DNA from 2 places in the Aristaeella lactis genome. Region 1 is predicted to be linked to the other one. Evidence: riboswitches for the same ligand, from Rfam matches in the RefSeq annotation. Region 1 holds a riboswitch; the other holds the start of a gene.
The links. Region 1 has a riboswitch for S-adenosylmethionine ahead of metK (methionine adenosyltransferase). Riboswitches for the same ligand answer to the same signal wherever they lie in the genome.

Region 1 (16,090 bases):
GGGCGGAGCTTACCAGGTTACCGGCCACCCAGTACAGGGCAAACGCGGAGGAATAGCTCAGGCAGATTACCATGGAGAAGATCGGGAAGAACCACTGCATGAATTTGCCGGTTCCCGCTCCGCTTCCCTGCGCGGCAGGCTGCTGTTGGGTTGTTCCCATGAGCTTGGTCATCGCCATCTGGGTGGCTGCGGACAGTACGGGCAGGAGCAGCCAGCCATTGTATTCATTTACAAGGGAGAATTGTGTAATCAGCAGGTTAAAGGTCCATTGCGGATTGGTCGCGATTGCTTTTGCGTAAGCAGCATTCGCAAAGACTGCGCCGGGTTCTTTGATTGTGCCGATCATCGTCTGCAGCGTGGTAACCAGGTTGTTCTGGCTGAAGCTGTCAACTGTCAGCCCCAGATCCTTGATCAGCACCGGCAGGCTGCTCTGGTCCAGTCCGTTGAACCAGGTCACCCACTGATCGGTGGGAATCTGGCGCAGGGTGTTCAGATCCGGCATGCTGGAAGCGAACAGGCTGTCCGGCATCCACAGGTTCTTGATCCACAGCCAGCGTTCCAGTGTCGGAACCTCGTTGTTCAGGATCTGGGTCAGCTGCATCAGCAGTTCCTTGTTGGCTGCCATGCGCATCGCGCCGAAAACGGCGATCAGGATAGGCCAGGTCAGCAGCAGCGGCAGGCAGCTGGACAGGGGATTGATATGCTCTTTTTTATAGAGTTCAGCAGTCTTGGCGTTCAGCTTTTCCTTGTCGTTGGCGTACTTTTTCTGCAGGGCCTGCAGCTGGGGCTGCAGTTTCGTGGTCTTGCGCATGCTCACGCGGCTCTTGATATCAAGAGGCGTAAGCACGAGACGGATCATGACGGTGAAAACCACCATGGACCAGCCCCAGCTCCCGACCCAGCTTCTGATCCAGGCCAGGATGTTGAAAAGAAAGTCATTCATTCCGGGTTATTCCCTCCTTAAAGTAGTGCAGGGATCATCCGGTACGGGATCATAACCACCCTTGCTGAATGGGTTGCAGCGAAGCAGCCGCCAGGCCGCCATCCGCCCGCCCTTCCAGGCGCCGTACCGCTCGATCGCTGTTACGGCGTATTCTGAACAGGTGGGAATATAGCGGCAGGAGGGTTTATGCTTGCGCGGGCTCAGCTCCCGTCTGTAGAAACGGATCAGGAACAGAAGAAAGCGTTTCATTCGGCGCGGTTCCCTTCATCTGAAGAACGTTTCAGCAGTGCGTTCTGCTTTTTCAGCAGATACCGCACATCCTTCTTCAGGTCTTCGAAGGCGGCCTCTGCAGCTGAAGCTCTGGCGACAATAACGTACAGACCGGTTTTCACATCCCCTAAATAGGGCCGGAAGCATTCCCGCAGGCGGCGCTTGATCTTGTTCCGGGTCACAGCGTTGCCTGTTTTCTTGCTGACGGAAAACCCGATCTTCAGCTCCCTGCCCGGGGCAAGAAGCATGACCAGATTACGGCAGGCGACAGAATGTCCTCTACGATAGACATACTGGAACGCCTTGTTTTTCTTCAGCCGATAACGTCTTTCCATTCGTTTTCCTTCCGCTCCGCGCGGAGTATCCCCCGGCGCCGGTAAAACAGCGCCTTTATGAGGAAAAGCCCGCCCATCTTCAACGGGCGGGCCTTATCCACAGTCATACTGAAGCAGGCTTTACGGCGGTAATTACACCGTCAGTTCCTTGCGGCCGCGGCGACGGCGGGCAGCCAGAACCCGGCGGCCATTCTTGGTCGCCATACGGGCGCGGAAGCCATGCACCTTGCTGCGCTGGCGCTTCTTGGGCTGATAAGTACGGAACATGGTCAACACTCCTCACAGATTTAACTCGTTTTGCGGATCCCGGGAGCAGACCCGGTTCCGGGGAACGTCTTACGATGCATGTCCGCAATGAACGGACAGCTAAATAAATATATCAGAATTGTCGAATCCTTGTCAAGCCTTTTTTGGCAAGGATTGCACGCTTCCAATGCTTTACAATACTCTCCACAATATCCTGTGGTTCAGAGAACAACAATACCCTATTGACGACTATTTCAGTCCAAAAGAATGTCATTGTTCATTGTTAATTGTTCATTGTTCATTTGTTGAAGCTTTTCAAAGCTTCAACATAGTCTTCCTTCTCCCAGGGCAGATCCACATCCGTCCGGCCGAAATGACCGTAGGCGGCAGTCTGCCGGTAGATCGGGCGGCGCAGGTTCAGCCGCTCAATGATGGCGGAAGGACGGAAGTCAAACACCTTTGTCACGATCTCCGCCAGCTTGTCATCCGGCATCACACCGGTACCGAAGGTATCCACCAGCACGCTGACGGGTTCCGCCACGCCGATGGCATAGGCCAGCTGGATCTGGCAGCGCTCCGCAAGGCCGGCAGCCACCACGTTCTTCGCGGCATGGCGGGCAGCGTAGGCAGCGCTCCGGTCCACCTTGGTCGGATCCTTGCCGGAGAAGCATCCGCCGCCATGGGGTGCGGAACCGCCGTAGGTGTCCACAATGATCTTCCGGCCGGTCAGACCGGTATCGCCGGTCGGTCCGCCGATAACGAAACGGCCGGTGGGGTTGATCAGGATCCGGGTCTTTTCCGTCAGCAGCTCCTTGGGGATAATGGGCAGGATCACCTGCTCCTTAATTTCCTTCCGCAGCACATCCATATCCACGTCAGCGGAATGCTGGGCAGAAACAACAACGGTGTCCACCGCCACGGGCTTGTCGTTTTCATATTCCACAGTCACCTGGGTTTTTCCGTCCGGATAGAGGAAAGGCAGGGTGCCGTCCTTGCGCACCTGCGTCAGGCGAAGCGCCATCCGGTGGCTCAGGGCAATCGCCAGGGGCATCCTTTCGGGGGTTTCGGTACAGGCATAGCCAAACATCATACCCTGGTCGCCCGCGCCGATATCCGCTTCCTTGTTGTCACCCCGGGTCTCCAGGGCGTCATTCACACCCATGGCGATATCGGGGCTCTGCTCATGGATAGCGGTCATTACGGCACAGGTGTTGCCGTTGAAGGATTTTTCGGGAGAATCATAACCGATCTCGGTCACAACCTTCCGGACAATGGCATTGATGTCCACATAGGAAGTAGTGGTGATCTCACCCATGACGGTGATAATTCCCGTGGTGGCGAAGGTCTCGCAGGCCACGCGGGCAGTGGGATCATTCTCCAGGATGGCGTCCAGCACCGCGTCGGAAACCTGGTCGCACAGTTTATCAGGATGTCCCTCGGTAACGGATTCGGAAGTAAACAGTCTGCGCATCTTTTTCTCTCCTTTTCTGTTCATATAGTCCGCTGCAAAAGCAAACCGCCTGGCTTGCACACAAACCAGGCGGGATTCGATCTCTTCAGACCGTCCTTATCTGTCAGCGCCTCCCATGGGGGTGTGCACGCTGCGGGATTTGGCACCTTGCTCAAGCCGGTTGCCGTGACGTCATCGGGCCCATCCCTCGGTCACTCGTGATAAGGTATTCAGTTGCGGAGCTATTATATCTGTACCCTGTACCCTTGTCAATATATAATATATACCAAAAAGCAGGATCCGTTTCCGGACCCTGCTTTTGATAAACAATTAATTGTTCATTGTTCATTATTTGATCAGTTCGCCCATAGTGCCGTTCACGGCGCAGGCAGCGTTGCTCTCATCCGTGTCGATATGCATCGCCAGGGAGAACTTCTCGCTCACGCGGACCACAACGTCACCGAAGGTCAGGGCGCGGCCGTCGGTATCCACCTTCACGGAAACAACGTCCTTGTCCTTCACGCCGAACTCTTCAGCATCGGCAGGAGTCATATGGATGTGGCGCTTGGCGGCGATCACGCCTTCGGCTACTTCAACCTCGCCCGCGGGGCCAACCAGCTTGCAGGCGCCGGAACCGGCGATGTCACCGGACTCACGTACGGGAGCGGTCACGCCGATGGAACGGGCGTCAGTCAGGGAAAGCTCCACCTGGGTGGCGGGACGGACAGGCCCGAGGATACGGACGCGCTTCAGTGTGTTCTTGGGGCCGACCACGTCCACCTGCTCTTCGCTGGCGAACTGTCCGGGCTGGCTCAGCCAGCTCTTCACAGTCAGCTCATGACCCGCGCCGAACAGGGCTTCCAGGTCTTCCTTGGTCACATGCACGTGGCGGGCAGAAGTTTCAACCAGAATCTTTTTCATGGATATATCTCTCTTTCTGTTATTCTCACGGTTTCCACCTTCCGTTTTGCTTCAGGCAGCCAACCAATCAGGAATTATAGCACGGAGGCACATTATGCGCCAGTGCATATGTGCCTCCATATTGTATCGGTTATTCCATAATCAAAACAACCTTGTCTTTCCAGACAGGACTAGGGATATAACCCAGTCTTGCAGAAAAACATATAATTCTGAATTCTTAATTCTGAATTCTGAATTAGTCTTTGAGTTCGCTGGTGCAGTTCGGGCAGCGGGTAGCCTTGATGCTGATCTCGCTCTGGCAGAAGGGGCACACCTTGGTGGTGGGTTCCGCGGGAGCTTCTTCCTTCTTCTTCAGGTTCTTGGCCTTGTTGGCAGCCTTCACGATGATGAAGAGCACCAGGGCAGTAAGCAGGAATTCAACAACCACAGCCGCGAAGGAGATCAGCGGAGCGGTCCAGGCGGATCCGCCGTCTTCGATCTTGGGCAGGCTCTCAATAATCGGGTTCAGGAAGATTTCCACCACAGCGGTGACAACCTTGTTGAACGCGGCGCCCAGAACAACGGCTACTGCCAGGTCCAGGACATTACCCTTCATTGCGAAGTCTTTGAACTCTTTAAGAAGCTTTTTCATAATTCAGATCCTCCCCGTATTATTATATATGTTTTTTCAATTGTGATCGTCGCAGCCGTTCGTCGTCATCACTTTTTGCTGCCGAAAATGCCGCCGATCGCTTTGCCCAGATTTTTGATCAGGCCGTTTACAATCGTACGGGTTGCGGAGCTGATCGCGGTGTTCTTTACACGGCCGGCAACGGAGTCATTCCGGCGGGCACGCTCAGCCGCTTCTTCACGCAGCTGGTCATTGCGGGCACGGCGTTCAGCCGCTTCCTGCTCACGGGCTTTCCGCTCCGCTTCCTTGGCGGCAGCGGCAGCAGCCTTCTGCTGGGCTTCCAGAGCTTTGGGATCCACAGCCACGGGGGCGGGCACATAGTTCCCGGTCGCGGGATCAAGTACCATGTCCACCATCTGCTGCACATACTGGCCGGTAGCCTGGTCGAGCACCATCACGGGCATCTTCTGGGCCTGGGGCTGCACCTGAATGGTGGGAACAGCCTGCTGGACAGCCTGAACCACGGGCTGCGCAGCCTGCTGCACAGCCTGCACCACGGGCTGGGCGGCCTGCTGCACGGCATTCACGACAGGAGCGGCAGCCTGCTGGACTGCTTCAACCACAGTGCCCTGCTGAACAGCTTCCACCACAGGGGCAGCTGCCTGCTGCACGGCTTCAACCACGGGAGCCGCGGCCTGCTGAACCGCCTCAACCACGGGAGCGGCAGCTTCCTGCACAGCTTCCACAACGGGAGCGGCAGCTTCCTTCACGGCCTCAGCCACAGGAGCCATGCCTTCGACTTCTTTTTCAACATACTGACCGGTGGTAGGATCGAATACTTTGAATGTTGCCATCTTCTCTCTGCGGCGCTCTCCTCCCTGCGCCGTTCCGGGGTCGTTAAGTAAACAGTGACAATGGAGATCAGCTTCCTGCCGCACCTCAGAAATAGTACCACTGGCCGTTTATCAGCTTAAACCGCTGTGGATCCATTTCCTGTACCTGTGGTACCGGCGGTGCAGGCGGTGTCGGCTGTTCCTGAGTTCCGGGATCATCTGCAGGCTCTGCATCTTCATACTTGTCCTTCATGGGACTGGCGTTGATGACCATCCTGCGGATTTCCTGGCTGATCGCACCCATATAGCTTTGCGGGGGTAGAATGGTGGCCCGCTCCACCACGCTCGGAGCTCCGTGCTCATCCAGGAAGGAAACCAGTGCCTCGCCTGTCTTCAGGGTGGTAATGGCTTCTTCTGTATCAAAGGACGGATTCGTCCGGAACGTCTGTGCCGCGACCTTGACCGCCTTCTGGTCCAGCGGGGTGTATGCCCGCAGGGCGTGCTGGATGCGGTTACCCAGCTGGCCAAGGATCGTCATGGGAATGTCCGCGGGGCTCTGGGTGATGAAATACACGCCCACGCCCTTGGAGCGGACCAGCCGGACCACCTGTTCGATCTTTTCCATCAGGGACCGGCTGCAGTTGTTGAACAACAGGTGTGCTTCATCAAAGAAGAACACAACGATCGGTTTATCGGCGTCTCCCCGCTCCGGAAGCAGGTCATACAGCTTCGTCAGCATCCACAGCAGGAAGGTGGAGTACATCGTGGGATTGTTGAACAGCCGGTCCGCGCACAGAATGTTGATCTTCCCCCTGCCGCTGGCCGGGTCCACCTGGATCCAGTCGTTGATATCAATGGCCGGTTCCCGGAAGAATACGTTGCCGCCCTGGTCCTCCAGCACGCCCACAGCCCGCTGGATGGCGCCCACGCTGGCCGCGGAAACATTGCCGTATTCCAGGGTATATTCCTTCGCGTTCTCACCCACGTGGATCAGCAGGTTTTTCAGGTCCTGCAGGTGTTCCAGCGGAATGTTCTCCCGTGCGGCCACCCGGAACGCGATATTCATCACGCCGCTCTGGGTCTCGTTCAGGTTCAGCATCCGGCTCATCAGCAGCGGACCCATGTCCTGCACTGTCGCCCGGATCGGAATGCCCTGTTCCCCGTATACATCCCAGTATTCTGTCGGATAGGAGGTGTATTTGAACACATCCTTCGGCACGCCGCACTTCCCCAGCCGCTTATCGATCGCTTCTGTCGGGGTGCCGTCCATGACCATGCCGCTCAGGTCGCTCTTGATATCGCTCAGGAACACCGGAACGCCAAGATCGGAAAAGCCTTCCGCCAGCACTTTCAGGGAAACGGTCTTGCCGGTACCCGTCGCACCGGCGATCAGGCCGTGGCGGTTAGCCATGGAGGGCAGCAGATACACAGGGGTGCCGTTTTCGCAGGACCCGATCCAGATCTTGCCATTGTAAAGCACCAGTATCCCTCCCATATCCGATTATTGTCTTCTTTTGATATATTTTACACAGTTTCCCTTGTACCGTCAAGATTTTGAGGGGTTTTGCATTGTATTTCCGGTAACAAAAAAGCAGGTGTTTGCGCCAAGGCAAACCCCTGCTTTTTCTTCATTTCCGGCCTTTTATCCTTCGGCTTTCAGCGTTCCCTTCAGGCTCATTGCCTTCTCCAGTCATCCGGTAATGATTTGTGCAGTTTTCTCAGCTCATAAAGCCGGTAAACAAAGATGATAACAAAAAGCGCCGGTGCTATCATTAACAAAAAACCACAAAAACGCCCGAACCGTCTTGTCCTTATATTAGATCTCCTGTAAACATGGTCATCTGCCACAAATTCAAATATCAGGTATAATCCGCCAAATACTGATCCAAAAAACAGATACCCCGGCCATTCATTCGATATGCCATCCATGAATTGGCCACCGCGCTGAGAGGAGATAAGCCAGCCAAGCAGCATTATTCCCAGGACGAAAAGGATCAACGATATACCCAGCTGTTTCCAGATCCAGTCAATTCGTTCCAGGATCTTTTCCTCTTTCCTGTTCATCCTTCAATACCTCTTTCCCGGGTCAACAGGGGCCTCTGTCCGTTATTGCTCAATACTTCCCCCGTCTCCACATTTTATGGTCTCGGAGAGTCTCATGCAATACCTGTTGTCTTTTCCCAGAGAACCTGTCTGGATAATCTGCTTCCAAATCATTATAATTGTGCATCTATAACCCTGTCTCCTTGTCTCGTATCTCCTGTAATTATATTTCATCCATCAACAGAAAATCGGAGTCAACGGGGACGGTTCTGTTTGACTCATTCAGCACTCCGATACATTGTCTTCCCTGAATCGTTCCCTGTCTTCTTGATTCTACAGTGTTATTTCTCCCAGATGTACCCTGTAGCACGGTCCAAACGAAAACCCGAACGAGTTGAAATTCGCTTCATATTTGTCAAATTCCACCACTAGCCAAACATCAAATGTATCATGTGTCTTTTTTTGTTTGGGAACAAAATAGTACAGAATAATCGTATTGGACTCCATGTCTGAACAACCATCAAAGATATCTTCATCCACAAAAATGATCTCTGATTCAGTTGAGTCGAACTCGGGTTTGGCAAAGTAAAACTCAGGATTTTCATCCGAAAGAGTGATAGTACATGACCTGCATTCATACTGATCCGGATGATCTGTCAGCTTTTGCTTCTTGTTTCTGTCCTTAACACCAGACTTCATAAAATATTGGATTACATTCTCGTCCAACTTTGTCTCACTATCTTCTATGGATTCAATTTGAAAAGTTACTGCCTCTTCAGGATTAATCCGGACAGCCTCGCTGAGATCCGCAGTATATGTATACTCATTTCCTATCATGTCCGAGAACACAAATCTGATGTGCGCTCCGGTTATCGCCTGATTCACATCATCGAATAAGTCATTTTGAACGATGATGATCAAATACACGTCATTGCTGATATCCTTTTTTATTTCCACATCATCATATCTGGGTAATTCCTGTCCGCAGCCCCTGTCTATCCAGAGACCTTTATCATCCGTCTCTGAATACAACAGAAGCAGGTCTTCCCGGGTTTCTATCCGGCAATGCGCCCAGAAACGACTGTACTGTTCTGGATTCATATACATTTTGATCAGATCATCATCATTCATTCCAAACTGAGTTTGAACACATGATACTTTTTTTACCTCTATTGGTACATTGATATCATCTTCACTGTATAAAGAACACTGTGCAAGAATATCTTTGATGTGTTTCATTTTTTCTGTTATATCAACTTGTGAGTCCTGCACAAAAATATAATCTGTTGCTTTTCCAACCCAGTTATTCCTGAATTCACCCGCACATTCATATGTTGTTCCTGTTATTCTTGCCTGACACCCTGAAGCATAACAAACTGAACACAAAGCACAGCAAACAATACATAACAACACCAATAACTCTTTTTTCATTTTACACTTCCTCCAGGGATACAGGAGACACGAAATCGTCCCCTGGCTCTTACCATACAGGCAGTTTTACTCCGCATATGGGCTGACCATTCTGGTCGATATACCCTTCCACGAACCCCGTATCTGTCCGCATACATACCTTGGACAGCAGCATTTCATCATATTGCTCAAAGCAACCCGGCATAGCCCAAATATAGTCAGTCACATATTCACCTTTGTTGTTTATGACAGCCCATGCTTCCCCATCCCCTACAAACGCCAGACCGTTTGAAAAACCATCTGCAAGTTCCCATTGAAAGGGGAATACCATATTTCCGTAAATATCCATATACCCATCTTTTTTACCTTTTATTACCACACTCAAACCTTCCTGCTTTATTGGTTCGCCCATATAATGCTGATAATTCACTTTACAAAGGATATTACCGTTTCGATCCATGTATCCCCATTGGTTTATATCGTTTATATCAGTAAAACAAACTGTTTCGTCTGAATCAAAATAATCATCTGTTACCATCTTTTGTAATGGAATAACATATTCGCCCTCTTTGTTGATAAAACCAGACAGATTGTCTGTTTCGACTTTTGCAACCCCTTGGGAGAATGCATATACGTTATCCCATAAAAAAGGAATTACCTGATTACCGTCCAGATCAATAAAACCCCATTTCCCATCTTTTCGTGCCATCAGGGGATCACCGCTTTTAACATAAAAAGAAGATATGTCATCCCATTCCAGCGCAGCGCGAAGTTCACCCTTGCTGTTTAAAATCCCTTTTTTCTCATCCTTCCCCACGATATAGCAATCGTCCGCTTTTCTTATATAATCCCATTCAAAGGAGATCAGAACTTCTCCCGCGGGTCCCAATGCCCCATACTTTCCCTGCGCATCCTGCGCTAAAAGCGAAGAAGATAATTGATCATAATCAAAGTTGATTTTCGAATACCATTCCTGGCACAGGATTCTGCCTTGCGTGTCAATCAAATTATATTGATTGTTACGCTTTACAATTGCTGTTCCACCGACAAAAGGGGATATATCGTCCCATAGCTCTTCGTTAATAACACCATCAAGTGTTACAAAACCAAACTTTCGCTCTTTTTCATATATCAATGTTTCATGATGCATGGTTTTATTGATGGCAGTGCCCATAAAATATAGGGCATCCCATTGATGAACAGGCTCAATCAATACCTCTCCTTTATCTGTAATCGCACCAAGAAGACCATTTTCTTCCACAACAGCTATGTTGAAATAAAAAGGCTTTGCGTTCGTGAACCTTGGCTCAATGAGCACTTCCCCGTTAGTCTTCATAAGTCCGATCAGTCCATCTTTTTCAAAGTAGCATACTTCTCCCTGAGGTGCCCATATATAGGTATTCTCAACAGTTTCGCACCGACAGACAGGGGACCATAAACATATTCCAATCAAAAAGAATATTATGAATCTTCTCATATGGCTAACCTCCTCCGGGGAGACAGAGAACTGTCTCCCGTCCCCTTTATCTCCAGCATTCATGACTTCAGACTGAAAAACCTTGAAGTAAAGAATTGTTGACAGGTCTTCTCCGATATCGCCCTGTTTTCATCAATAATACGACGAACAGTCTCTGGCTTTTTGTTGATTAAGTCTGCCAACTCAATTGTTTTTTGTTTCTCCTGCATCCACCAGCGCACACTGTCTTTAGATTCTGCGTTATACTTTTCTATCTGCTTTTCACACAGATCTGTATTCAAATCAATAATCCTCATGGAGCGCTTGATATCACCCAGTCTGTATGCTTCAAGTGCCAGATCCAGCCATTTGACTCCTTTTTCTCCAAGATATGCTTCGCATTCCATCAGATACAGTTTTTCCATGCTTGCAAAATATTTTTCCACGTCATTATCAAACATAAGTAAAGGATATAAATATGTTCCAAGATATGGTTTCAAAGCTTCATATTGTTTTTTCATAACAAGATCTGCTTTTTCATACGGATCATCCCAGGTGATCACTTGTTTTCCTTCATGTCTTAATACATACATGCCAACCCGCAGGCATGTCTTGAAATAAAACCCGTTCGCCTTTCTTGTCTCTTTTAGTTTTACGGGTTCCTGACTCGTTGCGGCACATAAAACAATATCGTTGAGTGTTCCCCATCTTGTTGAATCGACCTCCAACGACATAACATAACCTATCGAAGGATCATATTTCCAGATTTTCCCTTTATATAGTTTAAACCCATAATCCTGTATATGTTTCAGCATATCAAGATATATTTCTTTCAACACTGGTTTCACAGCAAATCCCCCTGACAGAAAACTGTCCTGTCTGCATCCCCGGTCTCCTGCGCAGTCATTACCACTTACTATTGTTCCAGAAATAAGGACAAACCCATTCTCCTTTTATGTTATATACCTGTACTTCATAATCTTGTCTTTTTCTGCCTATAATATAAACCTCTTTATCTCTTTCAATAATCATGTCAAGGAATTCCCATTGCGGTTTACACACCCATTCTCCCATCTTATTTATTATTCCATAGAGTGACCCCAATTCAGCATATGTATACTCACCTTCAAAGTCTCCAACAGAATCATATTCCGTTTCAAGAATCCATGTCCCATCATGTTTTATCATGCCATACTTTTCTTTGAGTGTATCATAAACCGGAATATATTCCAGCGAACTATAAAGATCAGGGAACCATGAATATCGACTGCTATCCACTTCAAAAAGAACATTCCCCCGTTCGTCCATAAAACCCCATATTTGTTTATCTTCCTCCGAAAAAAGTATGCCCCATTTTGAAAAATGTGTAATTAGGGAAATCGCATCTGTTCTAATTTTATGCAATTCTTCACCGGCCGTATTTATAAAGTAATAAAATAGATCGTCCTCTACAACAGCTTTACCATTGGAAAAATTGTTCGAGCCAATGTTATATATAAACGGAACAGTCAAAACACCTTGTTTATCAAAAAACCCAATTTTATCTTTTCTTCTTGCAAGAATAAGTCCATCGTGATAACCGGTATAATCTATAAAATCACAATCCCCTATTATTTTGGCTAAATCAGATAAGCTGCGCAGTGAACATTTTCCATGTATCGAAGAATCATGCATATATACATATTCTTCGGAACAACGGCCTACAGTTTCTCCATCCGCCTGTATTTGAGCAACAACTTCCCCATTGTCATCAATTTCAATAATATTTTCACCGTCTTCTATTAGTGCTCCGCCTAGAGGCATAGCCGTTACTTTTTCATACCAGCCTTCGGACAGCAAATCTCCGTCAGGGTTGCAGATATTATATTTATTTGTGACAGTATTTTTGATGACCATCAGATTGCCGATAAAATACTCGTATTTGCTGTTGTTCCACTCAGGATCATATTTCACCACTTTACCATTTTTACTGATACAGCCTGCTTCCTCACCTTTTCTGTAAATATACCAACCATACTCTTCAGATGAAGGTAAATATAACCCTTTGGCCATGATTATGCTGTCATATTCTGCCTTTGTAAGTTTAACACCATCTGTATTGATAAGGCCATACCGATCATTTTCCTTATAGATGGCAACTCCGTTTTTATCATAAAAACCGATTACAATATTATCACTTGCATCAGCATAAGCAGAAAGCCCCGACATTAGAAACATTACTAAGCATAGAATTACTAATACTATCTTTTTCATCCTTAATCTCCTATTGCAAAAGCAGGTTGTATTCCCCAGGCATTTATTTTCGAATAATGCCAGAAAAAGGAGATAGTTTTATTCCACATATGGGCTGACCATCCTGGTTGATGCACTCTCCTTACTGGTTGTCCAGTAAAGAGGGTGCACATCACTTTTGCTTTATATTATCATCCAAATGATTGCCCCAAATAATGCATGCTTTCAAGAATATCACCGTGTGTGTCAAAGATGAAACTGTCGCTGGAATCCTCATATTCCTTATCCGCATAAAAAACTCCGTCTGCTTGTGATATGGAGGAATACTCCGGCTTCACAATATATTGTCCATCAGCATCAATGACACCCAGCTTCGGTTCCTCTTCCTCCCCGCAGTTCACAATCGCGTAACCGTTCTCAAACGGTTCAATTGTCTTCCATTCGGGTTTAGAAATTACTTCCCCGGTATCAATGTTCACAACTGCGGCTGCCGGCTGATCTTCTCCGTTATCAAGATAAACAGCCAGAAGCCCGCTTTTCTCCTCAATGCTGTTCGGAAAATATACATTCTGTATCTCCGATATCATTTTGCCTTCCCGGTCATATAGGGTTAGCCGCTTTTTCTCTTCGTCGTAAACAGCGATCTGCACACTTCTTAAGACCCGCAGTTCCTGATTCGAAAGATCCAGAACCGTGCGACCATTCTCATCGATCACCGATTTCCGCTCTCTGTTATATACAACGGCTAAACCATTATGAAACTGCCCCGCTCCATCCCACTGCGGAGAAATGACCCATTCCAGTTCCGGATTCATATAACCGACTTTGCCGTCCTGTAAAACCGCGATCCGGTTCTCTGAGGGTACGGCGATATCCTCAAATTGAAGCGGCAGAAGCACTTTGCCCTCACAGGAAATCATGCCAACCTGCCCTTTTTCACTTCCCTGACCCTTTACGATGATTCCCCAGTCTGTACTGATCATCCAGTCATAAAGATAATCCACTGTAAGCTTTCCAGTGCTGTCAACGATTCCCCAGAGCCCGCCGTCCTTCTGCACGCAGCCTCCGCCGGATGGCAGAGGAATGCAATTGCTCCACGTTTCAGGGAAAAGGGGCTGAAAGTTTTTGTCAAACAGCCGATATCCCTTGTCGGTATAAAGGAAAATCGACCCGTTTATAAAATAGAAATCAGAATTGCGCTCAGCCTGCAGGCCGGTAAGATTTAATTCTTCCTGATCTGGAAACCGGCTCACTGTTCCATCTGCAAACACAACGTACTTTTCACCGTTTTTTCCTTCTGCGTAATATGAACCATATTGTCCGGAATAACCGAGCCCTGGGTGTTCCCGCTCACAGATATAACTAAACTGATCTGATTCTATGAGTTTTTTTCCATTCCGGCTGATCATTCCCCAACTTTCTTCTCCATTCACTGTTTTACAGACCGGAGCCAAGCCATTCTGATCAAAGAAACCAATATAGTCATATTCTGCCGCTGCCAAAACTATTCCAGGCTCCTTCAACAAGCCCAGCTTCCCCTCCGCGTTTCGGTATCGGGCAATTCCATCCATATAGGCGTATTCCTGCTCAGTATCTTCGGCATAGCACACTAGTTCACAAAGTAGAATCAGTATGAGTACAGGTATGATAATTCTTTTCATCTTATCTCCCTCTCAATTATTCATCACAGGGGACAACTCTGTATCTCCTTTTACTCTTACTTTTGTTCTCTGTCTATTATGACGTTTTTTGCTGTCAATTGCTTCCAGTTCTCTGGTTTTTCCCTGTGTTTTTTCGTAAAGAAAAGGCCCTGCATCTGCAGGACCTTGTGATGGAGACAGGGTGGGAGACAGGGGACTGAAAAGGAGGCAGAGAACTGTCTCCTGTCTCCCGTTAAGTAGAAACTCTTTATTCACATAGGTCAATTTCCCCTTTTGTCGCCCATAGTCCAAATTCAATTGAGTCGATACAGTTATAAAAAACCGGTTCATATGAGAGCGGAAAGACCACCTGAGAATCAGACAGCATATTAACAACATCTTCCCTGGATGCGTTTCCATCTCTGACCACCAAATGGATCATAAACTGATTATTCTTCCCAATTTCCTTGTTTGTAAATGCCGGATAAAAGTAATCATGATCCTCGAAAATATAGATTTCTTCACTTCGGGGAGATTCCATTCCGGCATAGCAATAAAATATGGAATCATCTGATGCCGGTTCACACTCCAGCGTAATCTCCCAGCAACTGTATCCATTCCATAAATAAGAACAATGCCATAGATCAGGCGTCTCAGACTCTTCTGTCAGAGGTTCAACAGATACGATTCGTATATGCGATTGAGGATATGAACTGTATTTCCACAATTTCAGTTTGTCATTATATACCATCGCATCCCGGTTGATTGGTGTGTTTATACCGGGATCTGTTACTGGTTTCAGCTCAACGACCTGTTTGTTTACATTGCCTTTCAGTATCATTGCATCAGGTTGCAGCAGCGCATAGACCGCTTCTTCCGGCTCTGTATTCTTATCCACGCTGATTGCAATTGCGATCCTGAACCACATTGTTTCATCGATATTGATTGTATTGGTATCAGATAAAAACGGAGGAATGCAGACATTCACACCATCAATGGAACATGATACTTCTATGTCTTCGAGATCAGGAATATAATCTGATCCATATATCCATCCCAGCAACCAGACAAGTTTATGTTCGCTGTCTGTATAGTCAGAGAAAAACTCTCTTCCAGTCTCATCCATGTTTGGATAATATAACGGCGAATCATCCCATGAATCCAGGCAAAAAGTATATGACACTGGCTTTGCCAGTTTCACTTTTATCGGAGTGCACATCCTTGGCCCGTCAAACCGATCCCCGGCATCAAATGTGTCAAAAGTCCCCGCATACTCCGTTGAATAGGTCACAACCATTTCAGCATTCCGGATGAGGTCAGGAATGGATTCGGTATCATCCGCCAACAGAGTCCCTTCGAAATAGATATCTTTCTCGGTTTCATATAGAAGGTCATACGCGTCAAGCCATTCGAAAGATGATACGCCGCCAACCCCGCCATCCCAGTTAAGGGACAGATAAGATGATAAGGAATAGAATTCTACTGCGCCTATTACTTTGTACGGAGGTTTCCGTTTCTCCTTTCCGTACAGTTTGACACGGTAACACTTTATTCCTGGATGCGTATCTCTGTACATCCTTAGCTTCGTATCAAGATTCCGATCTGATATGTCAATCTCTTCATACTCATATTTGTTGACAGTTATCTCATAGGCTTCCTCATCTGTCTCTGTCTCCATAACTGCATTTTCACTGTCTATAT
Region 2 (16,090 bases), 550 kb from region 1:
ATCAGGATATCGGAATCTTCCGAGGCCTCCATATGCGCCTCAAAGCTGATCTGCGCCAGCACGCAGGAAGCGGAGATAATGCAGTTGTCCCCCTGCACCACCCGGAACAGCGTTACCTCCCGGCCTTCATCCGAAAGCAGGTATGCCCTGGTTTCCCCTTTCAGCACATGGATCATGCCCACGCATTCCACATAGGGCCCGTACATCTGTTCTCCCGTAACATAGTGCCGGATATACGCCGACTCCGCGGCACGCTTCTTTTCATCTTCCGTCAGATATTCCCAGTACGGAATCTGCTTCAGCATTTCTGTCATCTTCTCATTCCCTCCGAAACAAAAACAGGTTTTCGCTCAAAACAGGATTAAGAAAAAAACGAAGAATGATAGGTCTCTTTTGTGCGCAGATGGATAACCATTGATTTACAGGGAAATTATACCATTTTTCTCATACATATACAAACAGAAGTTACAACCGGAGTTTCTCCGTTCTAATCTGAACCTGTGGCCAGATTTCTCCGCTGCACTCACTGCGTTCGTTCCGGTCATCATCATATTCGGCGTAGCCGAATAATTCATATTGAACGGCTGGCCGTTCAATAATTCATATCGTCGCAGACGATAATTCATATTTGCCGAAGGCAAATAATTCATTGAACGGCTTCCGCCGTTCAAAATTTCACTTACCCCTTCCTTTTTATTGAAAAATGCTTTTCAGGCATTTTTCAATAAACCTTTCCACTATCTCCCCAAACGCCTCCGCCTTCTCCCTCTCCGCCGGCACATGAATGAACTGCACCGGCACAGCGCTCTTCACGCCCGCCAGGTAGAAGGTGTCATTACACACATAGGTTCCCGCGTCTTCGGATACTTCGATCCCGTATCCTTCCGCCTTCATCTCTTCCGTGATGGCATCCACGGGAAACACCGTCAGGTATTCCTCCGGCCCGTCCGCCAGGATCTTCTCCCCTTCCGGCTTATTCCCTTCATTGTCCGGGATCCGGGCATTCCGCTCATTCCTTCCCCGGCGTTCCGGGGTCACCGCTGTCCGGCCTCCGGCCTCCCCCAGCAGAAAGATACAGTCCGCCTTACAGGTCAGAGCCTTCTCCGCCGCCTTCCCGAACACCACCGGCAGCAGCGCCTTTTCCACCCCGGCCCCGCCAATCTCCTTCGGCAGCTTTTCCAGCACCGCCGCGGACGTATTCACCGCGCTTCCGCCAAACGGTTCAAACGCCGTGATCAGAATCTTCTTCACTGTTTTCTCCTCCGGAATCATTTCCCCGTATTGTGTACATAATTATATCATATTTGCCACAGGCAAATACCCCGTGCGAAGCACAGTAACTATCATATGCCTGGAAGGCATAATTCATATTGAACGGTCTCCGCCGTTCAATAATTCATATCGTCGCAGACGATAATTCATATGTCAAAGCAATGAATTGCTTTGACATAATTCATTCTTGCACTGGAGCCGTTGAGCACCAACGGTCTCAGTGCAAGTCTGTTCGTACATTACAGAAAATTTACAAAAAAATTTCAAAACCATGGCACAAAATCCCCTCCTCATTCGTCTATATATATGAGTATGTTCTAGAACATGAACCGGAGGAATTAACTGTATGACCAAGAAAATCGTTTCCCTGTTCCTTGCCCTGGCCCTGCTGGCAGCAGTTCCCGCCTTTGCGGAACCCACTGAGATCGATGGTATTTCCGACCGTAACATCAAAATCAATCGTGCCGGCCTCAACCCTTCCGCGGATGACGTGATCGGCGAAGGCTTCAGCCCCACTACCGGCCGCGCGCTGGATGAAATCGAAGCCCCGGACGGCTTCCTGGGTGTTTCCGTCACCGGCCAGTACCAGCCGATCATGGTACAGATCTCCAATTCCGGCAACGGCGTCGGCGTTAGCAAGAGCGGCAAGCTGTACATCGTCGCCCCCGTCAACGGTTCCTATTCCGATGTGGTCTATGAAGCGCCCCAGAAGAAGGGCGGCAATGAAACCCGTATGTCCATGATCTTCTCCGACACCATTCCGGACTATGTCGGCTTTGTCCGCAGCACCCGCCTCACCCACTGCCGTATCCGGCAGGAATGGGACTGTGCTTACTGCACCTCCGGTTATTCCTCTGCTGACGTCCCGGAAGAATGGCGGAAGCTGGGCGTCCGCAACCCCGCCGGTGCCACTCCGGACGATATCGGCCTGGCCTATGTCGGTGACTACCCCAAGGCCTGGAAAGACTATGTCTGGCGTCTCAGCGGTATCGACAGCGCCAACAGCGAGCTCTTCATGCCCGCGGACATCGTCAAGAACATCGTCCCGAAGGACCACGTCCCGGCCAACCATACCTGGCTCTTCTCGGATGACCTGCCCGAAGGCGGCGACTCCGGCTCCATCGTCTATGTGACCTGGGGCAACAAATATGAAACCGACAGCCGCCTGGAGTACGATTCTTCCCTCAATGCCTATATCCGCTATGTCAATGTGGAGAAACTCGGCGATGTGCCCTACAAGGATACCGTGCTCGTGAACCCGGAGATCAAAAAGGTCCGGAACAGCGAAGGCGAAACCGTCAAAAAGGTTGTGGCGGAAAGCCGGAACGAAAATGAGCTCATTACCTTCAACAACATCATTGTCCAGGGCATCGGCATGCACTGGATCGACAGCCTCCGTCCGGATCCGGAACTCACCGGCACCGGCAACGCTGACTACTTCATGGGCGGCAAGCACTACCGCGGCGTCTGGGAGCGCACCGACATCAACAGCCGTACCGTTTTCTACGGTGAGGACGGCAACGAGATCAAGCTCCAGAAGGGCCGCACCCTGATCATCCTCATGCCTTACGTGGAAGGTTCCGGCAGCCGGAAGATGACCAAGAGCGAGAAATACAGCGTCAAATACGAATAATTTCCCCGACAGATTCAGGCTGTTCAATAGATTTTCATTCCCCGGCATACGGCCGGGAACCCGTAACGCCTTGCACAAACGGCGGTACTGTATTCCGTTTTGCAATGCGGTGTCCTTTTACAGAATAATCCATTACACAAAGGGGGTGGGATAACTAAACCGTTCAATATATTCTGTTCAGTTGCTGATTCATATGCTGTGGCCAGGTATATAAGCATCTGAAAACACACTGCATTACAAATATAAAGAACGAACCAAATGAGGAGGTACTTATGAAAAAGAAACTTATCGCGATTTCACTCACAGTCATCCTGCTGTTCTCGATCATAGCTCCGGGTTTGGCTGAGTGTAACCATAACTGGGTTTATGCGGGTGAGTATAACGGTATGTATACGCAGCATAAAACTGTATCCTGCTCCCTTTCTTCCACGCCCCATGGTCATTGGAGATACGTCTATGTGAGCGGTGATGAATACGAGTGTTCCAAATGCGGAGCGGAAAAAAGAGACAACTTAACTTACGAATACAGTGATTACTACTGCGATCTGGATCCGTAATCCATAACCCTTAACCCCATAAAGATAAGCGGAGGCGGTGCCGTCAGGCACCGCCTCTTTGTTTATTCCTCAACAGGGCCTTATTCCTCCCGGGGTTCCCGCATGCCCCCGCCGGTCTTTTCCGCTCCGGAAGTAATACGCCGTCTTGTCCTTATACATCTCCCGGTCCGCTTCCTGCAGCACCTCTTCCAGGCCCTGCCCCGCCGCCTTCATGGCGTATCCGGCGGACACGCTGTACCCGGCCGCTTCAATGCGTTCCTTCATGCCCGCAAGAGCCGCCTTCACCGTGCCCTCGTCCTGCCGCATGAACAGCACCGCAAACTCATCTCCGCCCACCCGGTAGGCGATCGTGTTCCGGCTTACAGCTTCCCTCAGGCATCCCCCTATTGCCACCAGCGCCTTGTCGCCAGCCGCGTGGCCGTTCGTGTCGTTCAGCTCCTTCAGCCCGTTCATGTCCATGGAGGCTGCCGCGGAGATATCCCGGACCAGGTGCTCGCTGTCGTCGTAGAACGCGAACCGGTTCCGCAGGTTCGTCAGCGGATCCAGGTAGTTGTCATGGGACCGCAGGTAGATAAACAGGAACACGCAGGAGATCATGATCGCCTCGTTGATGTGCACCCGCCCGTACAGGGCATCCACCACGGAGGCCAGCATGCAGCCCACCACGCACACGATCAGGATCCACCGCTCTGCGGTTTTGCCCTCATAGAACCGTTTCCAGATCATGCTCTGGATCATCAGCAGGTAAAGGAAGGATACCGCGAACACCACATAGCCCAGCGGTCCCCGTACAAAATCGTAGTTCTCATTAAAGTAGAACGCGGCCGGAGAAAAGAATGCCGTCAGGTTCACGATCAGGTTGATCCCCCACGGGATCCACAATTTCCAGTTCCTGAGTCTCTTCGGGCAGACCACCAGCAGCGGCCCCATGGCCGCCGTAGGCCGCAGCACATACCCCATTATGGACAGGAGCGTGCGCCAGAACCGCATATCCGGATCCTCCGCCGCCGCGGTCTCCAGTACATCCTCCACTACCAGCAGTGCGCAGCAGATCAGCGTCAGCCAGTAAAACCGCAGCTCCACATCCCGTGTCTTTCCCTGGGCGTGCAGCTTGATCCCCAGCAGGACCACCAAAAAGATGGTAATATAATGCACGCTGATGAGATGAGATAACATCAATCAATCCCCGTTCCCTGTAGAATCAATTTTTCGGAGTGGTTTTGGTTATTGTACCACAAATATTGATAATTCCAAACACTCTTTTTCAAAAGAGCGGCGATGCGTATCCGCGCCGCCGCTCTGTATGCGTTTTTCCTTTACTTCCTTACCTTATCAAACCGCTCCAGGATCTCCCGCATCTCCGGCGTGATCCTTTCCCGGCATTCCTCCTTCAGTTCCTCCGGTACCCCGTAGAACGCTTCCGCCATGCTGCCCGCGATGCAGGTCAGCGTATCGCAGTCTCCGCCCAGGGAGACCGCTGTCCGGATCACGTCCTCAAAGCTGTTCCCTTCCAGGAAGGCCGTCACCGCTTCCGGCACCGTCTCCTGGCAGGTCTCCACATGATGGTACCCCGGCCGGATCTCATCGCAGGTCCGGCTTAAGTCATATCCGAATTCAGATACCACATACTCCCGGATCTCTTCCTTGCTCTTTCCGTTCCTGGCCAGGAAGATCACCGCAGCCGTACATTCCGCGCCCTTGATGCCTTCCGGGTGGTTGTGCGTCACTTCCGCCGTCAGCCGGGCCATTTCCCTGGTTTCCTCCAGGGTGTCATACAGCCAGCCCGCGGAAGACACCCGCATGGCGCTGCCGTTTCCGTAGCTTCCGTAAGGCTGCGGATTCTCCATCCGCAGCCACCGGTAAAACATCCCGCCGTATCCGGCGTCCGGTTCCTTCTTCCCCCACCGCTGCATGGAATACACCAGCAGCGTCTTTGTCCTTTCCGGGTCCTTCCCGGCCGCCATCAGGGCGTCCGCCACTGCCAGGGTCATCACGGAATCATCCGTGAATCCGCTTCTTTTCGAAAACAGCGGAAACTCCTTTGTCTTCCCTCCCTGGTCAAACTCAAAGGGGCTCCCGATGATATCTCCCAGTATCGCTCCGTACATGCGTCATTCCTCCTTCATCAAACTCAATTCCGCTTACATCCATATCCTACACCTGACGCGTTCCGTCCGGGTCGCCTGCCGGGCGACACCTTTTATTATTTATCCAAAGATACTCCCAGCAGCCGCTCCGCGTTCCCGAAGGCCACCGCGTCCGCGTACTCCCTGTCCGTATGCTCATACAGCCACCGGATGCCCTCCTTCATCTTCGGAACCCGCTTGCCGTTATACACCCCGTGCATGTCGCTCCCGATAAACGAAACCATCCGCTCCGCAGCCAGCCACTGGGCCAGCTCCTTGGTCCGGATCTTCCAGTTCAGGTCCAGGTCATACGCGTTCACCTGCAGGAGCACGCCCATATCGCATACCTGCTTCGCCAGGTCCCAATCCTCCTGCATCGCCTTATACCTTTCCGGATGGGCCAGGATCGGTTTGAATCCCTGCCTCTTCAACTCCGCAAGGTTCGTCAGGATCCTGTCCGCGCTTTCATGCTCCTCGCTGTATTCCAGGAACTCCACCAGCACATAGTCCGTATCGTTCATCCGGAAGGCTTCCCGCCTCCGGATCCGCTCTCCCAGGTTCCAGGCGCAGTACCATTCCGTTCCCAGGTAAAGCTGAAGCCCCGGCACTTCCTCCGCCGCCCGTTCCCGGATGCGCTCAAAGGTCTGCATCACCCCGGCAGCGTCCGGCGCGTATCCGTTTTCCTTCCCGTAATGGGGGGTGGCAAACACAGCCGCCGCGCCTTCTTCTTCATCCAGCTCCAGCAGCCTGACCGCTTCCCCCAGGCTTCCGGCCCCGTCATCCGCGCCGTAGATAATATGGCTGTGTATATCGATAAACTGATACTTCTCCTCCATGTTTCTCCTTTCCTCACAAAAGCCTCTTGAAGGTTTCCACCATCGTCATCATCTGATACCGGAGCAGCCACCAGGCATCATTCCATCCGTGTGTTTTTTTGACCACTTCCAGCAGAGCCGGATAATACTTATCCGTTTCCGCCGTATACCGGATCATCTTCTTCCGGGAAAACGCGTCCGCCATCCCCGCCAGGTTGTTCACCCGGTCCAGGCATTTCACCAAACAGGCCAGCGGGTTCTCCCGGATGTTTTCAAAGTATTTCTTTTCCCAATCCGGATCATTAGGATCATACATGTTCTTGGAGACCAGCCGTACCGCTTCCCGTACCCGATCATTCACCGGCAGATCCTCAGGCTTCATATGGGCGTCCTCTACCATGTCGTGAGCCAGACAGGCCGCGAGAACGTCATCATCGACAAGGCCCATCGCCAGGGCGTGACAGGCCATGGTCAGGGGATGCACAGTATAGCTGGCTTTAAACCCGTATTTCGACTTTCTGGGCTGCGCTCCATGCGCCGGACGCAGCAGGTCCAGCACCCGCAGCGTCTGGAACATGCCCTTTTCCTCGGCCTTGACTTTCACACGGGTAAACATGTGCTCAGGATCATAATTGATCCTCCCCAGCTCCCAATTCTTTTCCTCATCCACAAACAGCGCGTCCAGGGAGAGATCCAGCGCCTTCGCCAGCGCCGCCAGATGATCCGAATCAGGAATGAACTTTCCGGTCTCCCAGCTGCTCACCGCCTGGAAGGAGACCCCCAGCAGGTCTCCCAGTTTCTCCTGGCTCAGCCCCTTTACCAGACGTGCCGCCTTGATCCTCTCCCCGATCACCTTATTCATCTTTCCGTTTTCCGTCATCCGGCTTTTCCCCTTTCATTTTCCGTTCATTGTACTCATTCAGCGGCCCGAACGGATAACACGCTCCGCCTTCCACATACAGGTCATCCTCAATCCCGGCCGTCACGTTGATGGAATAAAACTCATTCCCGGTATCATCCTCAAACTTCATCACGGACGTCCTCGGATTTTCGGGATCCAGCAGCCGGAAAAGATGCGCGTCCGTCAGCATCCTCACCAGGTCCTCCGTGGACGCGTCCTCAATCCCCCTTGTTGACACAAAGTATGTCAGCATCGTGATCCCGCAGGTTGCCCAGCATTCCATAAAGTACGGCCGGTCAGGCTCCAGCAGCCCCGCATCCCAGCCCAGGTTGACCTCCGTGTCGTCATACCATTCGGTTCCCGGATCCTCCTCCGGGAACACCTTCCACGCGTGATCCGCCACCGGAAGGAACTTGTCCGGATTCAGCCTGAACATGTTCAGCAGTTTGATCTTGTGTTTCACATCTGCCATCCTGCTCATCCCCTTTCCGTATTTATCTTATCCCGGAAAAGGACATGCAACCAGCAGATTCAAATTGAACTTGAGTTTTGTATTTCAAGTATGACTTGAAAAACGGATCCTGTCAACTTCCCGTCGTCTATTCTTCCTCACACGGCAAGTCTTCCACCACCGTCCCGGGGTCATCCCCGTTATCCTTCAGCAGCAAGAACAGATCCATTTCAGAATCATAGGTGACCCAGGTGTTTCCTTTCCACATCCTGATCCGGATTATTTCATCATACTGTTTCTTTCCCTGATAACGGTTATCGAAGAAATACCCGTAACGGCCAAAGACATAGTCACCGTTTCCAAGCCAGCGGTTTTCCCCGTTCAGCTCCTCAGCATCACTGGAGATTTCCCCGTATTTTTCCCTTCCAAACATCATCAGCGAGTTAAAGACAAACTCCTTGAATTCCTTTATTCCCATGCGCCGGCCAACAGCCTCCGAAACAAATACATCCCCTGTTCCGAAAACGACTCCGGAATACCCATTGATCCGTTCCGGATGTTTGATCCCGTATCCCTTCTGCAAAGCCCTGTGAACAGCATTAGGATCTTTTGCCTTTATGATCCTGTAGTAACCGACGACACATTCTTTCTTTCCTTCCATGTTCTTCCCTCTCCTTTCATCTGTCCGGCCATGAAGAGGGCAAAGAAAAAGTCCTATCGTTTCCGACAGGACTCTGTTCGCAGTATCTTCTCATCCTATCGGTCAAGCTTTGGCACCTTACCGTTTCCGGCAGGTTGTCGTGCGGTCACAGGGCTTGTCCCTCGCGCACTCTTCATAGGCGTTATTCAGTTTACGTATATATTATTCTACCAATAATCGATTATTCCTGCTGACGCTCACCGCTGTGCCGCCGCGGCCCTTACGCACTCCGCGCAACCGGCCGGGTCGCACCCCAGTGTTTTCCGGCATTCCAGATCCACCTTAACCTCCGGCTCCGCGCCGGCCTTTTCCTTTTCCTCCCGGATCCGCTGTCTGAACAGCACCGTAAAGAATCCGATAAACGCGATATCCAGCAGGATATAAAACGCAATGATGATGTTCACAGTTCTTCCCCCAATCAGGCGTACCCGTATTTCTTTGCGGAGAAGTACCTGTCATCCTCTTCCGGGAACTCGATCACCGGGACATCCGCGGCCATGGCGGCTGTCCGGACATTCCGTTCCAGTTCCTCCACCAGTTCCCGGTTTTCCAGGGCTTCGTTCCCGTTTCCGGGAATCTCCATAACCACTGGTTCAGCCGGAACCGCGGCAGCTTCCGCGCGGCGGATTTCCTGTTCCTTCCGCGCTTCTGCTTCCTCCCGGGCCTTCTGTTCCCTCTGGGCCTTCCGGGCTTCTATCTCCGCATGGATCCGGGCCATGCGCTCCTCCGCCTGCAGGCGGCGTTCTTCCTTCTGTGCTTCGATCTTCGCGCGCACAGCTTCCTGCTCTTCCCGGATCCTCTGTTCTGTTTCCGCATGGCGGGCTTTTTCCGCCGCCAGCCGCTCCTGCACCTGGGCCATGTGCTCCCGGAGCCGCGCTTCCCGTTCCGCCTGCCGCGCTTTCTCCACGGCAATGCGCTCATGGACTTTCTCCAGGCGTTCCTCCACCCGAACCTCCCGTTCCGCCTGGCGGGCCCTTGCCGCGTCAATCCGCGCTTCCGCCCTCTCCAGGCGCTCTGCCACCCTTCCTTCCCAGGCGGCCCGCTGCGCCTTTCCGGTATCCCGCATCTCCTTCTTCGCGTCCTTCACGGCCTTCTTCACGGTTCTCCGGACGTCCCTGACCTTGTCATGGACGTCTTCCCGCACCCGGTTCATATCAAAGTTCCGCTTTCCGAAAATGCCGATCAGCACGCCAAACAAAAGTCCCCTTGTCAGGGCCCTGAAACTATGCCGTCCAATCACACAAGCGCCGACAAACAACGCACCCAGCAGCGAAAACATGATTCTCTCTCCTTTCCCGGTTCATCCCCCGGTATATGAAAAGGATACTGCCATCCAAACCCGCAAAACAGATTCAGTAAGGAGCAATAGCAGGGGTTATTTCTCCCAATTCCGCCCAACAGTCCGGCTCAGGCACGCGCGCGGAAAAGCTCTGCTCCCCTGACATCATAAGCGTACACTAAACGCGCCCGCGAAACACGAACAGCCGGTTGGAATGTAATTAGAATTCAATTAAAAAAAACGAAGCCAAAGATCTTTACCTGAAAACAAGAAGCCATCTCAAATTCTTTACTTTCACGTCCAAAAATAAGAGAAAAAGTAAAGATCTAAACAAATCAAAAACCAACAAAAAATGACAGGAGCTCCGTATCTCCTGTCATCCGGTTTATCCATCGGGTTTCATCTGTACGCAAGTATTGGTCAGCCTGGTTTTTACACCCGGTATCCGATCGATCACCTCGTTTTCCTTTCAAAACTTTAGTATTGGTTCAGTAAAGGTTTCCGTATGATGAGTTGTTGTATTTTATGATGCGCACAGACTCCGTATGAAACCCATGGAAATACTTCCATACTATTAGACGTCAAAAAGGGGGAATTTGTTTTCATCTGTCTACTGTTTTTTGAAAGAATCTTCACCGCGTACAATTAAATCACCGGCAGCTTTTCAGCTGCCGGTAACCATCATGTTGATTAATCGATATTTCCAGCGGGCCTGGAAGGATCAATACTGGAATACCATCGTTCCGTCTTACCACAGGAACATCTGTATACATTTATATGCAGATTTTGTGAAGGCTTATTGTATGAATACCAGAATTCATCAAACTTATGCACATGTCCACCGCCATCATCTTTCAGCACCACATCCGCAAAGGCGTTAATAACAGCAAATACCGAAACAATAATCAGGCATATGGCTATCAGTTTTTTAACATTATTCTTCATTTTCTGTCTCCTTAATGATGAATTTGTTGGATAGACCATCCTATATGTGTATCACTTATACATAAATGATCAAACCGCTTTATTGAAGTCGATCACAAAACATTTATCCAAATTATCAATGGTCTGTATAGTAATAGTAACCACAATCACATGCGTGTTTTCTTTTACGCCCCTGAGGCGTTTCTTCCCATGTTACCTTGTTAAAAATGTGGCCTGAAAAGTACGATGTATGTTCTTCAACATCACCGCCGCAACCAGGGAATCCACAACTATAGAATTTTGAGACCATGACAAAATGCTGCGTTGAAGGATTTTCTAAGCTTTGGCATTTTGATGTATAGATCCGCCGTGGTGTATTACTTGCTTTAAAATGAGGCTTACTATCGTTTACTATTGTTCCACCATCATTCCAGTCACAATGCGGATTTTGGCAGCGTCTCCAGGCTGTATAATGGAAGAAATGACTAGAATCATTCCATCCATCTAATGTATCGGCACTATATGTTGTTGCTGTTACATGGCCTCCACCCATGCAGTTGTAATCCTGTTCTGTATAGTATTCACCCTCTTTTGTTACAGTAGCTAAAGCAGGAATTACAGCGAGTATCAAAACAATCAAAGCAAGATAAAACAGTATTTTTTTCATTTACTCCTCCTTCTACAATCAAATATCATTTTGTTCATAGATTCTTGTATAATGTATTGATTAAAGCTTTATGCGCGCAAAAGTACAATCCGTACGAATTTCTTTGGAACCGTTCCATATATAAAACGATTTACAAATGCAAATTTGTCCCATTTTTGCATCTTTGTCCAATTTGCCCAGTCTGCCGTATCCTTCACATTCATCGCAAACGAATAATTCATATGCCAAAGCAGCACATTGCTTTGGCATAATTCATTGCCTTCTGAACCGGAGATTCAGAAGGCACGAGGGGAACCGTTTTTGAGGGGAACCGCTGTCACATTTTCTCATTATTGAACCGTTTCATCGCTCCCTTATACTGCGTAAGCATAAGTGCCACATCACTGTATGTTCTCCCATTACATCCATCTCCACCTGTTCCATTCTCCGATGAATGTCCCTGTTCCGCTTCAGCCTTTAATTCTGCATTTTCTATAAGATCCAGATATTGCCCGTATTCTTCATTTCCCATCAGTTCTTTCAACGGCTCCAGGATGCTGTTGATCTTCCTGATCTTATAGGGGTTGACCGGATCATCCGGTTTCCTCCTGCTCTGGAGCTGGAATTCATAGTACATCTGGTCAAACAGTTCCCTCAGCATAACGAACTGCTTCTTGTCCTTCTCATAGTTCTTCGCTGCTGTTTTCTGTTCTTCGTTCATTTCCTTATCCCCCGTGAAATACTGATGATAGTTCTCATTGGGAAGCATCATATCCGGCATGGAAGGGATCCGGATCCCGATGATCTTTCTTTCCGGAAGCATATATTTCCTGACCGGGTCATACGTTCTCCCGGTCACGTACTGAACATATTCACTGCCCTTCTTTTTCTTGAAGGTGATTTTCCCTGGTGCGTCCGGGATCAGTACCGGTTCATTATCGTACATTCATTCCCTCCATCAGCCCGGTTTCGGTTCCCAGCTGCGCGTAAGATAATACCTGCATACTGTCGCGGCCGAATCCGGAGCGTCATCATGTTCCGCCTGCTCTGTGTAATTCACGATCTGCCGGATATAGCCCGGATCTGTCCCCGGTAAAAAGTAGATATCTTTCCAGCATTTATACAGATAGGTCAGTATTTTGATTCTTTTGTTCTGGCTTTCATGATAAGTCCTGCTCCAGATATTCTGGGCCATCAGGGTGTTTTTCAGAAAGCCGTGATCGGCATTGCTCTCACACATGATCCTCCAGCATCCAAATCGTTTGATCTCTTCTATGATCTGCGGAAGGATTCTCTGTACATCCTGGTGCCATAATCTTCCATACATAAAAATTTTTTCATCCTGGCGGGATCTTCTGGCGATCGTTAACGCGGTATAATCCTGTCCGCCAAAGGCCGCGTCTATATGTGCTTCAATTCCATATACTCCTCCATATTTATCGTCCAGTTCTTCTTTGGTTACAAACTTCGGCGGTTCCGTAAATATCAGCTCGCTGCTGGCCAGCAGTTTCAGTTCATAGTTCGCCGCGAACAGTCTCGGTGCCATGGATTTCTGAAGTTTGGCAAGCTGTTCCTTGCTGATGAGTCCGGTGGTATAGCAGTCATACCGGTGAATGTTCGGCATCTTCCGGAACACATCCCTCTTGTGCCATGGCGTACCGAGATTAATGATCCGCCCTCCGCGGTTCCGGATGTTCTGCAGTTCATCATACTGCAGTTTGGTATGCTCCCGTTCCGCGGCGGACTGGTAGTCCTGGATATTGCAGATATCGTCCGTGATCACATACTGGGCATGTTTTCCGGTGATGGAGCTTTTGATGCCAAGTCCCAGCAGCTGTGGCGCTCCCATAGGAGAATTCCAGAGATTAGTGGATATCTGGTCCACGTTTTCTGTCACGATCTCCACCGGTTTCCCGTGAAAGATCATGCTGATATCGCTCATGATCTGCTGTTTCAGGATCTTGGTCACCATCCGCAGCATTTCCGCCACATCGTTATCCGCCTTCCGCAGGAAGATGATGTTATGTGTCGGGTCCAGGATCATGATCATGGCAATGGCCACCGCCAGGCTGGAAGACTTATAGCTTCCCCGGTGGGCCTGCAGGGTATAATCCTCTGTTCCGAAGACGATTTCCCTGATCCACATCCCATGCAGTGGTGTCAGGTCTTCGAAGCCGATCTGCTTGCCGATCTCTTCGGGATGCTTCAGCAGCTCTTTCGCTGCGTCTTCCGGACTATACCTGATTTTCTTACTCTTCGTCGTTTTCGCCGTACTCTTCTTCGAAGTTATCCTCTTCGTCTTCCGCGGAGGTCTCGCCATAGTCCACCTCCTCTTCATTCTCATCCTTTACCGGATTGCTGAGTGCGTAATCCTGATTCATGTTGCCTTCTTCCTTGATCTCCCGGGCAATGGCGATCAGCCGGTTCTCTGAATCCTTCAGGGTTCCTCCGCCGGTTGTCAGGTGGATCGTTGTGTCCGGCTTTCCCAGCGTTCTTTCCAGGATAAACCCGATGATCTGTGCCTTGGTCGGCGCCGGTGTGTGCGGATCCCGCAGCATGTCCCCCATGGCCTCAATGGCATCCGGAGCCAGCTTCCGGATCTTGTTGTTCAGTGTTTTATTCTCTTCCGGTTTCGGCATGTTACATCCCTCCCGCATTTTGATGCCTGGCCGCCCGTTCTGCAGCCCGCCACATTAACAAATAGATTCTTTGTCAGACATCCGTCATTCAGGGTACAAAAAAACCAGGGATCCGCTTGGAATCTCTGGTTTCGCATTTTAATGATAAACCCGGCACCTGCTGTATTTCAAGTGTACGCTAACTGTCACTCAACTGTAAATTTACTGCCTGGTTACTGCCGCCTCACTAAAATACTCCCCGTAAACTTAAAATACTCCCCGTAAACTGGACATACGAATCAACTTAAATCCCATTTTGTGGACACGAAATCAACTCAAAATCCCAAAGTGTGGATATGAATGTTACTGAGAAAGACAAGGAGATAAGGTAGTAGATTCATGTGTCCTTGACATGGGGAGTATTTTATACCCTACCATGTAAAAAAGTCCTTGACATTTACACCCTTCCCCCTGCCGCGGTGGCCCCCCCTTTTCTCCCGGTGCCGCAAGCCGTCTGGGAAAGTTAAACTTGTACCGTTTCAAGCGAAATGAGCGCACCGTTGGTGCGAAATAGATGTACCGTTTTTCCGGAATTTGCAGGCGAACAACAGATACCTGTTGTTTGCCTTTTATGCATTTATTTGATGTTTATCCTATTAATTTAAGCCCATCTGTCTATGCTTGTCTTTTATTATTTTTATAATCGCTTCAATAAGAATATCAGCATCTGTTTCTTTCTCTAAAACATCTATATAATCCGTCAAGTATACATAATCCTTTATATTATCCTTTATTTCATCAAGTATTTTCTTGGCGGCATACCCTGTAGAACCTACTGGTATAATAAGATTTCCTTGCTTCTTGGCGATTTCAAACTCCTCCATACATCCAGGAGATTCCACCATTTCCCCATCTATTATTTTATTACCAAAGACAAAGATCGAAACACCAGTTTCAACAATCATATCATTTCGGTATTGTTGTCTCTGTTTTCGTTTCTCTTCAGGATCAATAATATCTAATGGAAAAGGACGCAAGCACAAATGCTCATCTACATGTTTGTATTTTTCTGAATATATTGTTTTTAAAGCGCCATTGACAACAGCTGAACCTATACCCCAGCCAAAACCAGATGTGATTTTACAATTGGCATGAACTAGTTCACCTGCCAATTTCGCAACAAACGATTCCGCTGATGCTTTATCCCATGGGCTTGAAAACTCAACCGCACTTCCAGAAACAAATACATTCCTCATCTTAGTTGCTTTTTCAATATCTCTTAAAATATCTGTGATTTCAGCAAACGAATCAACAAATACGGTTTGAATACTATAATTCTTTAAATTTTCTTCTTGTAGTTCCTGCCTTGCTCTGAAATATGCATACAGTTCCGGATCACCTGGATAATCTGATTCCTGTACTCTACGAACAAAACAGAAATGTTCTTTTGCATTATCACCAATCAAAGAATGTATCTGTCCAAGAACATAGTCTAAGTTCGGATCCTGGAAACTGAAGCCAATAAATAAAAATGTCTTTGAAATCAAGTCACCTTTTAATATGGTTCTGAACAATGGGTATTTTATTTGATACAATTCATAATCTGTTTTTGTCAAAACAGCCATATCCGGTTCTTTCACATCACCATGCATTTTATATACTACAGCGTCTCTGTCAGGAAGTATGTAAGATAACTGCCTATAGTTATACTTAACATCAGGGTTTCGATTGGCATTTTTTATCCCATTCTCAAGTAATTCATCATAATTCGTTGTCCAATACGTAAAAATGGGCAATCTGGACAAAATCTTTATGTTTTCATTAGTTGAAACTTCTTTTGAGAAAGCATCAAGTATTGCTTGACTTGTTGGTGTTCCTGGTCTTTTATTTTTATAGAATTGAGCAACAGATAGCAAATCGTATTCCTTATCAACATCAAGACCTATCTCTTCTGCAAGAGGACGTAGCAGCCCTCTCCAATCAACATATCCCGATGAACGAGATAATCCAGCACCAGCAAAAACAGCCGCATTTCCTTCATGTATGGCTTTTACATAACGTCGTATTAGTGTTTTTTTGTTTACGGACATTGTTGTTTTCCTCCTTTTCTTATTCACTCATCATCATGTAGTAATGTGGGATTATTTATATAATCGTCGCTCCAGTTC

Region 2: linked by a shared signal. The riboswitch ahead of JYE50_RS10480 (hypothetical protein) and the one ahead of metK (methionine adenosyltransferase) in region 1 are both predicted to bind S-adenosylmethionine.

What each region holds. Positions count from the first base shown of each region.
Region 1 is NZ_CP069421.1:2,785,873-2,801,962, reverse strand. Features, by position in the region: gene JYE50_RS12690 (YidC/Oxa1 family membrane protein insertase) at 1-943, opposite strand, end outside; gene yidD (membrane protein insertion efficiency factor YidD) at 950-1,192, opposite strand; gene rnpA (ribonuclease P protein component) at 1,189-1,548, opposite strand; gene rpmH (50S ribosomal protein L34) at 1,681-1,815, opposite strand; gene metK (methionine adenosyltransferase) at 2,093-3,265, opposite strand; SAM riboswitch class I at 3,359-3,472, opposite strand; gene pduL (phosphate propanoyltransferase) at 3,593-4,165, opposite strand; gene mscL (large conductance mechanosensitive channel protein MscL) at 4,401-4,796, opposite strand; gene JYE50_RS12655 (hypothetical protein) at 4,865-5,629, opposite strand; gene JYE50_RS12650 (helicase HerA-like domain-containing protein) at 5,715-7,088, opposite strand; gene JYE50_RS12645 (hypothetical protein) at 7,283-7,672, opposite strand; gene JYE50_RS12640 (hypothetical protein) at 7,985-9,082, opposite strand; gene JYE50_RS12635 (WG repeat-containing protein) at 9,132-10,538, opposite strand; gene JYE50_RS12630 (hypothetical protein) at 10,598-11,365, opposite strand; gene JYE50_RS12625 (WG repeat-containing protein) at 11,424-12,770, opposite strand; gene JYE50_RS12620 (WG repeat-containing protein) at 12,941-14,410, opposite strand; gene JYE50_RS12615 (hypothetical protein) at 14,658-16,090, opposite strand, start outside.
Region 2 is NZ_CP069421.1:2,232,000-2,248,089, forward strand. Features, by position in the region: gene JYE50_RS10435 (Crp/Fnr family transcriptional regulator) at 1-314, opposite strand, end outside; gene JYE50_RS10440 (pyroglutamyl-peptidase I) at 694-1,251, opposite strand; gene JYE50_RS10445 (DUF3048 domain-containing protein) at 1,619-2,905, shown strand; gene JYE50_RS10450 (hypothetical protein) at 3,178-3,462, shown strand; gene JYE50_RS10455 (GGDEF domain-containing protein) at 3,532-4,638, opposite strand; gene JYE50_RS10460 (ADP-ribosylglycohydrolase family protein) at 4,779-5,570, opposite strand; gene JYE50_RS10465 (CpsB/CapC family capsule biosynthesis tyrosine phosphatase) at 5,666-6,424, opposite strand; gene JYE50_RS10470 (helix-turn-helix transcriptional regulator) at 6,438-7,283, opposite strand; gene JYE50_RS10475 (hypothetical protein) at 7,258-7,776, opposite strand; gene JYE50_RS10480 (hypothetical protein) at 7,904-8,416, opposite strand; SAM riboswitch class I at 8,509-8,597, opposite strand; gene JYE50_RS10485 (hypothetical protein) at 8,653-8,859, opposite strand; gene JYE50_RS10490 (hypothetical protein) at 8,874-9,734, opposite strand; gene JYE50_RS10495 (hypothetical protein) at 10,425-10,679, opposite strand; gene JYE50_RS10500 (hypothetical protein) at 10,795-11,325, opposite strand; gene JYE50_RS10505 (hypothetical protein) at 11,642-12,250, opposite strand; gene JYE50_RS10510 (hypothetical protein) at 12,263-13,624, opposite strand; gene JYE50_RS10515 (hypothetical protein) at 13,554-13,943, opposite strand; gene JYE50_RS10520 (SIR2 family protein) at 14,579-16,012, opposite strand; gene JYE50_RS10525 (P-loop ATPase, Sll1717 family) at 16,036-16,090, opposite strand, start outside.